Regions from separate parts of the Rhizobium sp. SVR5-9E genome, predicted to be linked through region 2. Evidence: predicted binding sites of a transcription regulator. Region 2 holds the regulator's gene; each other region holds the start of a gene.
What was found. The regulator LexA, encoded in region 2, represses DNA repair genes until DNA is damaged. The targets are predictions, from matches to a motif close to TGTTCNNNNTGTGTTCNG.

Region 1 (3,264 bases), on a different contig from region 2:
GACCGATCGTCAACATATTGTTGACGGCGAGCATAAACAAAAACGGGCGCCGAAGCGCCCGTCTGAACCCTTCTAATGGCAGTTCTCAGTAACGGCGTGGGCAACGTGCTTCGTAGCGGCGGCCATACCGGTCGCGATAGACGCAGTAGCCGCGGTGTTCCACGGACTGGCCGATCAGCGCCCCAGCAAGACCACCGGCAACAGCGCCGACTGCAGCGCCGCCCCAGCTGTTGCTCACAGCGCCACCAATGATCGCCCCAGTGCCGGCGCCGATTGCCGTTCCTTGTTCAGTCGGGGTGCAGGCCGCAAGTGCGCCTACCATAGCGGCTACAATGGCAATTTTCTTCATCATGTCTTTTCTCCGTAGGTTACAAGCCGCTAAATTCGGCCCATTAAAACAAGGATAAGAACGATAATGAGAACTAGCCCCAAACCGCCGGAAGGTCCATAGCCCCAGCCACGGCTATAACCCCAATTCGGCAGGGCACCAAGCAGGAGCAGAATAAGAATAATAAGAAGTATTGTTCCGAGCATGTTTTGAATTCCTCCAATTCGCCGTGACGAATGGACAATAAACACGCATCTGTCTTTTTTGTTCCCGGTTGGGATGAGACGCCGGTGATTTTTCTGCCTATCGGTGCATTGCGCAGGCGCGCCGTTCAAATCTTAACAAAGCCGCTCAAACAGCGGCGCATGGTCAGCTTTCCATTCGAGCTTTATGGTTAAAATTATATTCAAATACAACATGTTGCGGTGAACAAATCCGGAAACTCCGGGTGTCGGTGATTCGTAGGCGATTCGTTCTGCATTTGATCAATGGTTAATGCGGGTGCGGTACGACGGAGTGCCTATCGGTGCGAATCCGGCTTCCGAAACTAGGACGCGGCGTGTGGCCTGATTCAGCATCTAGTAGGAAAAACCGATTCAAACCAATACTTAGCCGTGAACAAAAGCTGAATCACGGAGAGTCACCGATTCGTCGCTGATTCGTTCTCAGGCTGTTCCGAATCTGAAAACAGCGACTTAGCGCCATTTTTTGAATCGAGTTTGCAGCTCGCCTCTTGCGTTTGAAGAGGCACCTGTCCATGTGTTGTCTGCTTTGGAAACAAAGCGCCCTTGACCCTGAGGCTCCCCGCCTCACTTGCATGGACAATGAAACTGACATCGCAGCCCATGATACTGAGCGGGCGCGGCGTGACCGCGGTGCTCGGGCCGACCAATACAGGCAAGACCCACTATGCTATCGAGCGCATGGTTGCGAGCGGTACCGGCGTGATCGGGCTGCCGCTGCGTCTGCTGGCGCGTGAGGTCTATACGCGTGTGGTCGAAAAAGTCGGCGCGCAGAACGTCGCGCTCGTCACTGGCGAGGAGAAAATCTCTCCGCCGAATGCGCGCTTTTCCGTGTGTACAGTGGAGGCCATGCCGCGCGAGACAAAGGCAGCCTTTGTCGCCATCGACGAGGTCCAGCTCGCCGGCGATCTCGAACGCGGCCATATCTTCACCGACCGTATTCTGCATCTGCGCGGCCGCGACGAAACGCTGCTACTCGGCGCTGGTACGATGCGTCCCATTCTCCAGCAGCTCCTGCCGGGTATTACCGTTGTCGAGCGTCCAAGACTGTCGCAACTCCTCTATGCCGGTCAAAAGAAGATCACCCGTCTTCCCCAGCGGACGGCTATCGTCGCCTTCTCGGCAGATGAGGTCTACGCCATTGCGGAATTGATTCGGCGCCAGCGTGGAGGGGCCGCCGTTGTTCTCGGCGCGCTGAGCCCACGCACCCGAAATGCCCAGGTCGCACTCTACCAGGCAGGCGATGTCGAATACCTCGTGGCGACCGATGCGATCGGGATGGGCCTCAACCTGGATGTCGATCACGTCGCTTTTGCGCAGGACCGCAAATTCGACGGCTATCAGTTCCGCAATCTCAATCCCGCCGAACTCGGACAAGTTGCCGGGCGCGCCGGCCGTCATATGCGTGATGGCACCTTCGGGGTGACGGGCCAAGTGCAGCCTTTCGACGAAGAATTGGTGCAGCGGATGGAGGCGCACGAATTCGACAATGTCAAAGTTTTGCAGTGGCGGACGAAGGAACTCGATTTCTCCTCGATACGCTCGTTGCGGGCAAGTCTGGAAACTCCGCCGCGCGAGCAAGGCTTGACGCGTGCTTTGCCCGCCGTCGACCAGCAAGCGCTGGAGCAACTGGCTCGCTATCCGGAAGTTATTGACTTGGCTACCAGTCCGCAGCGCGTGGAGAAGTTATGGGAAGCTTGCGCGCTGCCGGACTATAGGCGTATCACGCCGGCACAGCATGCCGATCTGATCTCGACCCTCTTTTCCGATCTCGTGCGCCATGGCACGGTGAACGAGGGGTTTCTCGCAGAGCAGGTGCATCGCGCGGATCGTACGGACGGCGAAATTGACACGCTTTCGGCACGAATCGCGCAGATAAGAACCTGGACCTATGTGTCGAATCGACCCGGCTGGCTTGCCGATCCGACACACTGGCAGGAAAAGACGCGGGAAATCGAAGATCGATTGTCCGATGCGTTACATGAGAGGTTGACGAAACGCTTTGTTGATCGCAGGACATCTGTGCTCATGAAGCGCCTGAGAGAGAATGCGATGCTGGAAGCTGAAATCAGTGTGAATGGCGATGTCTTTGTTGAAGGACATCATGTGGGACAGTTGTCCGGTTTTCGGTTTACTCCCATTTCGGGTGCGGACGGACCGGATGCAAAGGCAATCCAGGCTGCTTCGCAAAAGGCGCTTGCCCTGGAATTCGAGGCTCGTGCCGCACGCCTCCATGCTGCCGGAAACAGCGATCTGGCGATAAGTTCTGACGGTCTCGTCCGCTGGCTCGGCGATCCGATCGCCCGCCTTGCCGGCAGCGACCACATCATGCGCCCCCGCGTTATCCTGCTCGCCGACGAACAGCTCACGGGGAACGCGCGCGATCACGTTGCCGCGCGCATCGAACGCTTCGTCAATCACCATATCAGCACGGTTCTGAAGTCGCTCGATGATCTTTCGCGCGCTGAGGACCTGCAGGGCCTTGCTAAGGGACTTGCTTTTCAACTCGTCGAAAATCTCGGCGTGCTCTTCCGCCGCGACGTGACGGAAGAAGTGAAGTCGCTGGATCAGGACGCGCGCGCTTCCATGCGCCGTTATGGTGTTCGCTTCGGCGCGTACCACATTTTCGTTCCGGCACTTCTCAAGCCGGCTCCGGCCGAACTTATCACCCTGCTTTGGGCCTTGAAAAACGAC
Region 2 (3,264 bases):
GACGACAGAGGCACTCCGTCAGTCCGGTCTTGCCCATATCATCGCAATCTCCGGGCTCAACATGGCGCTGTCGGCGGGTATTTTCTTTGTCGGATTCCGTTCGATACTCAGCCTCTTTCCGGGTGTCGCTCAGGCCTATCCGACGAAAAAGATTGCGGCGGCGGGTGCTCTGGCGGCGGTGACGGCCTACTTCTTGATCTCAGGTTTTGCCGTTTCGGCCGAACGCGCCTTCATCATGATGGCAATCATGCTGGTTGCAGTCTTCTTCGACCGGCCCTCCATCAGCCTCCGCAATGTCGCGCTTTCGGCACTCCTCATCATCTCAATCTCGCCCTCCGAAATCATGGGTCCGAGCTTTCAGATGTCCTTTGCCGCCACTCTGGCGCTGGTCGCGGGATATGCGCTTTGGAAGGAGCGGCCGATGCGCGAAAGCCCTTTTTCAAAAATGCGATCGCTTCGGCTGTTGGTTTCCGTTTCCGGTTTTCTCGGCGGAATCCTGCTCACATCCGTCATCGGCGGCTTTTCGACAGCATTGTTCTCGATCGAGCATTTCCACCGGCTGACGGCCTACGGTCTGCCGGCCAACCTCGCGGCCATGCCGATCATTTCCTTCGTCATCATGCCTGCAGGCCTGCTTGCCATGCTGCTGATGCCCTTCGGGCTAGACGTGCTGCCGTGGAAGGTGGTGGGTTTCGGTCTCGATCTCGTAATCGCGGTTGCCAAGACGGTGTCGTCCTGGGGCGGCGACATCGGCGTGGGCAGGCTGCCCGGCTGGTATTTTCCGGCAGCGGTCGCCGGCTTCCTGCTGCTCACGCTGCTGCGCACCCGGCTTAGGCATATGGGAACAGCGATCATCGCCGGTTCAACGCTTGCCGTTGCGCTCATGCCCGGTAGAGCCGCGCCAGATGTCGTGATTGCCGAAGATGGAAGTCTTGTTGCAATCGTCAGGCAATCCGCTCTCGCCTCCAACCGCGAACGCCCGCCGGATTTCATTTTCGACCAGTGGAAACGAGCGCTGGTTATCGATGACCACCGGCCGCCAAAATTGCTTGATACCGCCTCGGCCCCGCCTTCGGCAAAAGACGGGGAGAGATTGAGGCTTTCTCCGACGCAACAGGAAGAAGCAAGAGATGCGATGCGGAACGCCGCTTCGGCAGGCCATTTCACCTGCGTCAAAAAAGCCTGGTGCACGGCAGAGCTCGAGAACGGCTCCATCCTCGCAGTGATCGAAAATGCGGCCTATTTCGGCCCGGCTTGCGACACAGCGGATATCGTCGTGACGCCGGTCAAGCTGCGGTCCGGCACCTGCCGATCCGGAGCAATGCTGTTTACCGGCGAAACCCTGAGGAAAACCGGCGCCGTCGAGTTACGCTTTGGAAACGGCGCCGCAGACGTCACAACCGCTTTCGAAACACTCGACCGCCCCTGGAGCCGGCACCGCGCCTATGATTGGCGCAGTGGCACATTTGCCGGGGATGCGTTGCCGGTTAGTGATAGCGGCGAATGAGGCCGACGAGCTTGCCTTGAACCTTGACGCGGTCCGGCCCGAAGATACGTGTCTCATATGCCGGGTTTGCGGCTTCAAGCGCGATCGAGGCTCCCTTGCGGCGGAACCGCTTGAGGGTCGCTTCCTCGTCATCGACCAGTGCGACAACGATGTCGCCGGGGTTTGCGGTATTTGAATTGCGGATAATGACCGTATCGCCGTCGAAGATGCCGGCGTCGATCATCGAATCGCCCTTGACCTCAAGTGCGTAGTGCTCGCCCGACCCCAGCATATCGGCGGGGACGGTGATGTCGTGGGTATTGTTCTGGATTGCCGAGATCGGCACGCCGGCCGCGATGCGGCCCATGACGGGAACGGAAACAGCACTGTTGTTGTCTTCGTTCGCCGGCTTCGGCGGGGCTGCTACCGGCTGCGGTTTGCCGAGGCTACCCTCGATGACGCTTGGCGAAAAGCCGCGGCGCGGCTGAATGCTCGGGCTGTAGGCCTCCGGAAGCTTGATCACCTCAAGTGCGCGAGCCCGGTTCGGTAGGCGACGAATGAAACCACGCTCCTCAAGCGCCGTAATCAGGCGGTGGATGCCGGATTTGGAGGCGAGATCCAGCGCATCCTTCATTTCGTCGAAGGATGGCGGGACGCCGGATTCTTTCATCCGCTCATGAATAAAGAGGAGAAGCTCCTGTTGTTTGCGCGTCAGCATCGAAGTTTAACCCCAGATTCGTGAAACAAAGCCAGAACAGACACTATATGTTCCATATGTGTTCCGCAAGTACCTAAATTTCGGTAAAACTTTTTCTGAAGTGCATTCATTTTGGGACTTTTTGTTTGCCGGGTCACCGCTTGCAGCTTGCATCGGGGGAACAGGCCGCGCAAATCTGGAGCACTGGAAAAATGGAGACGCGCCCGATGCCTCATCCACTGGATCACCTTGTCCTACCGGTCACGGACATCGACCTGGCGCGCGAGCGGCTGGGAAGGCTGGGATTTACCATTGCGCCAGAGGGCGGCCACCCGTTCGGAACGGAGAACGCTTGCATCTTCTTTGCCGACAAGACCTATCTCGAGCCGCTTGGTATCGAGAATGCGAAGAAATGTGAAACATCCGTGCGCGGGGGCAATGTTTTTGTGGCGCGCGACCAGGCTTTTCGCTTCCGGTGCGGCAATGACGGGTTTTCTGCGGTCGCTTTTAGCACAGAGGATGCGGACGCCGATCATTCTGCCTTCATGAATGCCAGGCAGAGCGGCGGCGACATGCTGGAGTTTTCGCGTCCGATCGAAATGCCGGATGGCTCGCAATCGACCGGCGCCTTCAAGCTCGCTTTTGCGGCCGATCTCAGGGCGCCGGATTTCTTTCTCTTTGCCTGCCAGCGCATCAATGCCTTTCCCGCCAACCATGACGCGCTGGAAAAACACGAAAATGGCGTAGCCGGTATTCGGGAGGTCGTGCTAAGCGCGCCGGAGCCAGAAGCGTTTGGCTCTTTCGTCCAACTGGCGGCGTCCGGGGCAAAGGTAGAGAGCACCAGTTTCGGCCTCGCAGTCACAACTCCCAACGTCAAAATCAGTCTGCTGTCTCAGGAGGGGATGGAAGCCTATTTCGATGTCGCACAGCCGTTGGCCGACAAGGGGCTCCGCGGCAGCGCCATCGTTTTCCGCACCCGAGATATTACCGTGACAGAGGCCCTTCTGGCTGCTAACGGGATGACCTATACACGCATCAGCAACAGAGTTCTGGTGAAGCCTGCGCCCGGCCAGGGTGCAAT
Region 3 (3,264 bases), on a different contig from region 2:
CGGTGTCGATGGAGGGACGCGGCAGGTCGACACGCTCTTCCTTCGTCACCTGCTCGTACTGCATGAAGACGAGGTTCCAGATCTCGATGAAGCGGTCGCCATCCTCCTCGGGCGAACCCGGCGGGCCGCCCCAGATCTGCTCGCCATGATCGTAGAAGATTTCCGAACAGGGGCCGCAAGGGCCGGTATCTCCCATCGCCCAGAAATTGTCGCTGGTCGGAATGCGGATGATCTTGTCATCCGGAAGGCCGGCGATCTTCTTCCAGAGGTTAAAGGCGTCGTCGTCGGTGTGATAGACGGTGACCAGCAGGCGCTTGGCGTCGAGACCGAATTCCTTGGTGATCAGGTTCCAGGCAAGCTCGATCGCGCGCTCCTTGAAATAATCGCCGAACGAGAAGTTGCCGAGCATTTCGAAGAAGGTGTGGTGGCGCGCGGTATATCCGACATTGTCGAGGTCGTTGTGCTTGCCGCCGGCGCGAACGCATTTCTGCGCCGTCGATGCGGTCTTGTAGGGGCGCTGTTCCAGACCGGTGAAGACGTTCTTGAACTGCACCATCCCGGCATTGGTGAACATCAGCGTCGGGTCGTTACGCGGCACGAGCGGGCTCGACGGCACGATCTCGTGGCCGTTCTTCTTGAAATAGTCGAGAAAGCTCGACCGGATATCATTCACACCGCTCATGCTATGCCCTTCAATGCTGCCCGAGGCAGGTCAAAACTCAAATCCAGTGGCTTTTAACGTTCACCCTTGCCACTGTCCAGCAGACAAACAAAACCGGCCGCATTCTGGTCAGGAATGCGGCCGGTTTCGATATGCCGGAGTGGCAGCTGTAAAAACTACATATCCGTGTCGGTGTCGCCATCGTTGGCGTCCGGTCCACCATTCTGCAGGAACCGGTCGGCGATAAGACCCGCATTCTGACGAAGGGCCATCTCGATCTCGCGGGCGAGATCCGGATTGTCACGCAGGAAGAGCTTGGCGTTCTCGCGGCCCTGGCCGAGACGCTGGCTGTTGTAGGAGAACCAGGCACCGGACTTCTCGACGATGCCGGCCTTGACGCCGAGATCGACCAGCTCGCCGGTCTTCGATACGCCTTCACCATACATGATGTCGAATTCGACCTGCTTGAACGGAGGCGCCATCTTGTTCTTGACGACTTTGACGCGGGTCTGGTTGCCGATCACCTCTTCGCGCTCCTTGACCGCGCCGATGCGGCGGATGTCGAGGCGGACAGAGGCGTAGAACTTCAGCGCGTTTCCGCCCGTCGTCGTTTCCGGCGAGCCGAACATGACGCCGATCTTCATGCGGATCTGGTTGATGAAGATGACCATGGTGTTCGACTTGGAGATCGACGCCGTCAACTTGCGCAGCGCCTGGCTCATCAGGCGCGCCTGAAGGCCTGGAAGACTGTCGCCCATCTCGCCCTCGATTTCGGCACGCGGCGTCAGCGCCGCAACCGAGTCGACAACGAGAACGTCGACCGCTCCCGAGCGTACCAGCGTATCGGTGATTTCGAGTGCCTGCTCGCCGGTATCCGGCTGGGAGATCAAAAGGTTCTGGAGATCGACGCCGAGCTTGCGGGCATAGACCGGATCGAGCGCATGTTCCGCATCCACGAATGCGCAGATGCCGCCCTTCTTCTGCGCTTCGGCGATCGTCTGCAGTGCCAGCGTCGTCTTGCCCGAGCTTTCCGGTCCGTAGATTTCGATGATGCGGCCCTTCGGAAGACCGCCGATGCCGAGCGCGATATCGAGGCTGAGGGAACCGGTCGATACCGTTTCGACCTCGATGACGCTCTCGTTCGCGCCAAGTTTCATGATCGAGCCCTTGCCGAACGACCGCTCGATCTGTGAGAGTGCCGCTTCAAGTGCCTTGCTTTTGTCCACCGATTTGTCCTCTACAAGCCGCAATGTATTCTGTGACATTCGATCCACCTTTAGGTTATTGAAGCCGCTCTAGCAATGTCGCCGTTGATATCGGGTTTGTACGCCATTTGTTCTCATTTCGCAAGTGGGGTCCAAATGGTTGAAAGAAAAAGGCAAAACGGTCTGTGTTCTACGTTTGTTTTATTGATGCAAAGCAACGGCTTAGATTGCGGCGCAAGCACGCGGGGGCTCCTCTGCGGCCCCGTCGATTCGATCATCGGGAACTGAAGACATGAAGAACAGGATTCTCGTTCTCGGCGGCGCGCATATCGATCGGCGCGGGCGTATCTCCGGCGAGACGGCGCCGGGGGCCAGCAACCCCGGCGAATGGTTCGAGGAGCCGGGCGGCGGCGCCTTCAATGCCGCCAGGAACCTCGCGCGGCTCGGCTTCGATGTGACGATGATTTCCCCGCGCGGCGGCGATCCGACGGGCGAATTGGTGACGGAGGCAGCCTACGCGGCCGGTATCGACGACCGGCCCTTCGTCTTTCTCGACCGCAAGACCCCAAGTTACACCGCGATAATCGAGCGGGATGGCAATCTGGTGGTGGCGCTGGCCGACATGGAACTCTACCGCTACTTCGTCCCGCGACGGCTGGCGATCCGCTGGGTGCGCGAAGCCTTCGCCGCCACCGACCTCATCCTTTTCGACGCAAACCTGCCGGAAGATACGATCACCGCGCTCGTGAGCCGCGCCAATGCGCTCGGCAAACCGGTTGCCGCGATCGCCATATCCCCGGCAAAGGTCGTCAAGCTCAGGCCTTCCATTAGTGGCATCGACCATCTTTTCCTCAACGAGGCGGAAGCCGCGGCCCTGACCGGCCGGCGCCCGGAGAGGCCGGAAGACTGGCTGTCACTGCTCGGCGACATGGGCCTCAAAGGCGGCGTCGTCACGCGCGGGCAGCGCGAGCTGATCGCTTTCGGCCCGGATGGCGCCTTCTGCCTGCAGCCTCCATCGGTCGAGACCGTCGCCGACGTCACCGGTGCAGGCGACTCGCTCGCAGCCGGCATCCTTTCCGCCTTGATGCACGGGGCGCCGCTCGAGGAGGCCATCCGGCATGGCGCGGCGGCGGCCGCGCTGACCGTCCAGTCGCCGCATGCCGTCAATGAAAGGCTGACACCCAGCCTGCTTGCGGACACACTGGCTCTTGTTCAGAGCGCAAGAATTCTGCATTGAATCTGCAGCACCGATGAAACGGAAGAGACAATGACCAAACCGATCTCCCCTCTCCTGCCGGTCTCCTATTCCAAGGAGGTTGCCGCTGCAAAGCAGCGCGGCGCGCCGCTGGTGGCACTCGAATCGACCATCATCACCCATGGCATGCCTTACCCCGGCAA

Region 1: the regulator LexA is predicted to act here: its motif matches at 989-1,006, upstream of ACPYOJ_RS27545 (helicase-related protein).
Region 3: the regulator LexA is predicted to act here: its motif matches at 2,053-2,070, upstream of recA (recombinase RecA).

What each region holds. Positions count from the first base shown of each region.
Region 1 covers NZ_JBNDHS010000087.1:16,832-20,095, reverse strand. The annotation lists gene ACPYOJ_RS27555 (YMGG-like glycine zipper-containing protein) at 86-352, opposite strand; gene ACPYOJ_RS27550 (DUF3309 family protein) at 379-534, opposite strand; gene ACPYOJ_RS27545 (helicase-related protein) at 1,153-3,264, shown strand, end outside.
Region 2 covers NZ_JBNDHS010000005.1:7,412-10,675, forward strand. The annotation lists gene ACPYOJ_RS04430 (ComEC/Rec2 family competence protein) at 1-1,507, shown strand, start outside; gene lexA (transcriptional repressor LexA) at 1,488-2,204, opposite strand; gene ACPYOJ_RS04440 (VOC family protein) at 2,411-3,264, shown strand, end outside.
Region 3 covers NZ_JBNDHS010000003.1:145,857-149,120, reverse strand. The annotation lists gene alaS (alanine--tRNA ligase) at 1-682, opposite strand, end outside; gene recA (recombinase RecA) at 838-1,926, opposite strand; gene ACPYOJ_RS03185 (carbohydrate kinase family protein) at 2,159-3,103, shown strand; gene ACPYOJ_RS03180 (pseudouridine-5'-phosphate glycosidase) at 3,134-3,264, shown strand, end outside.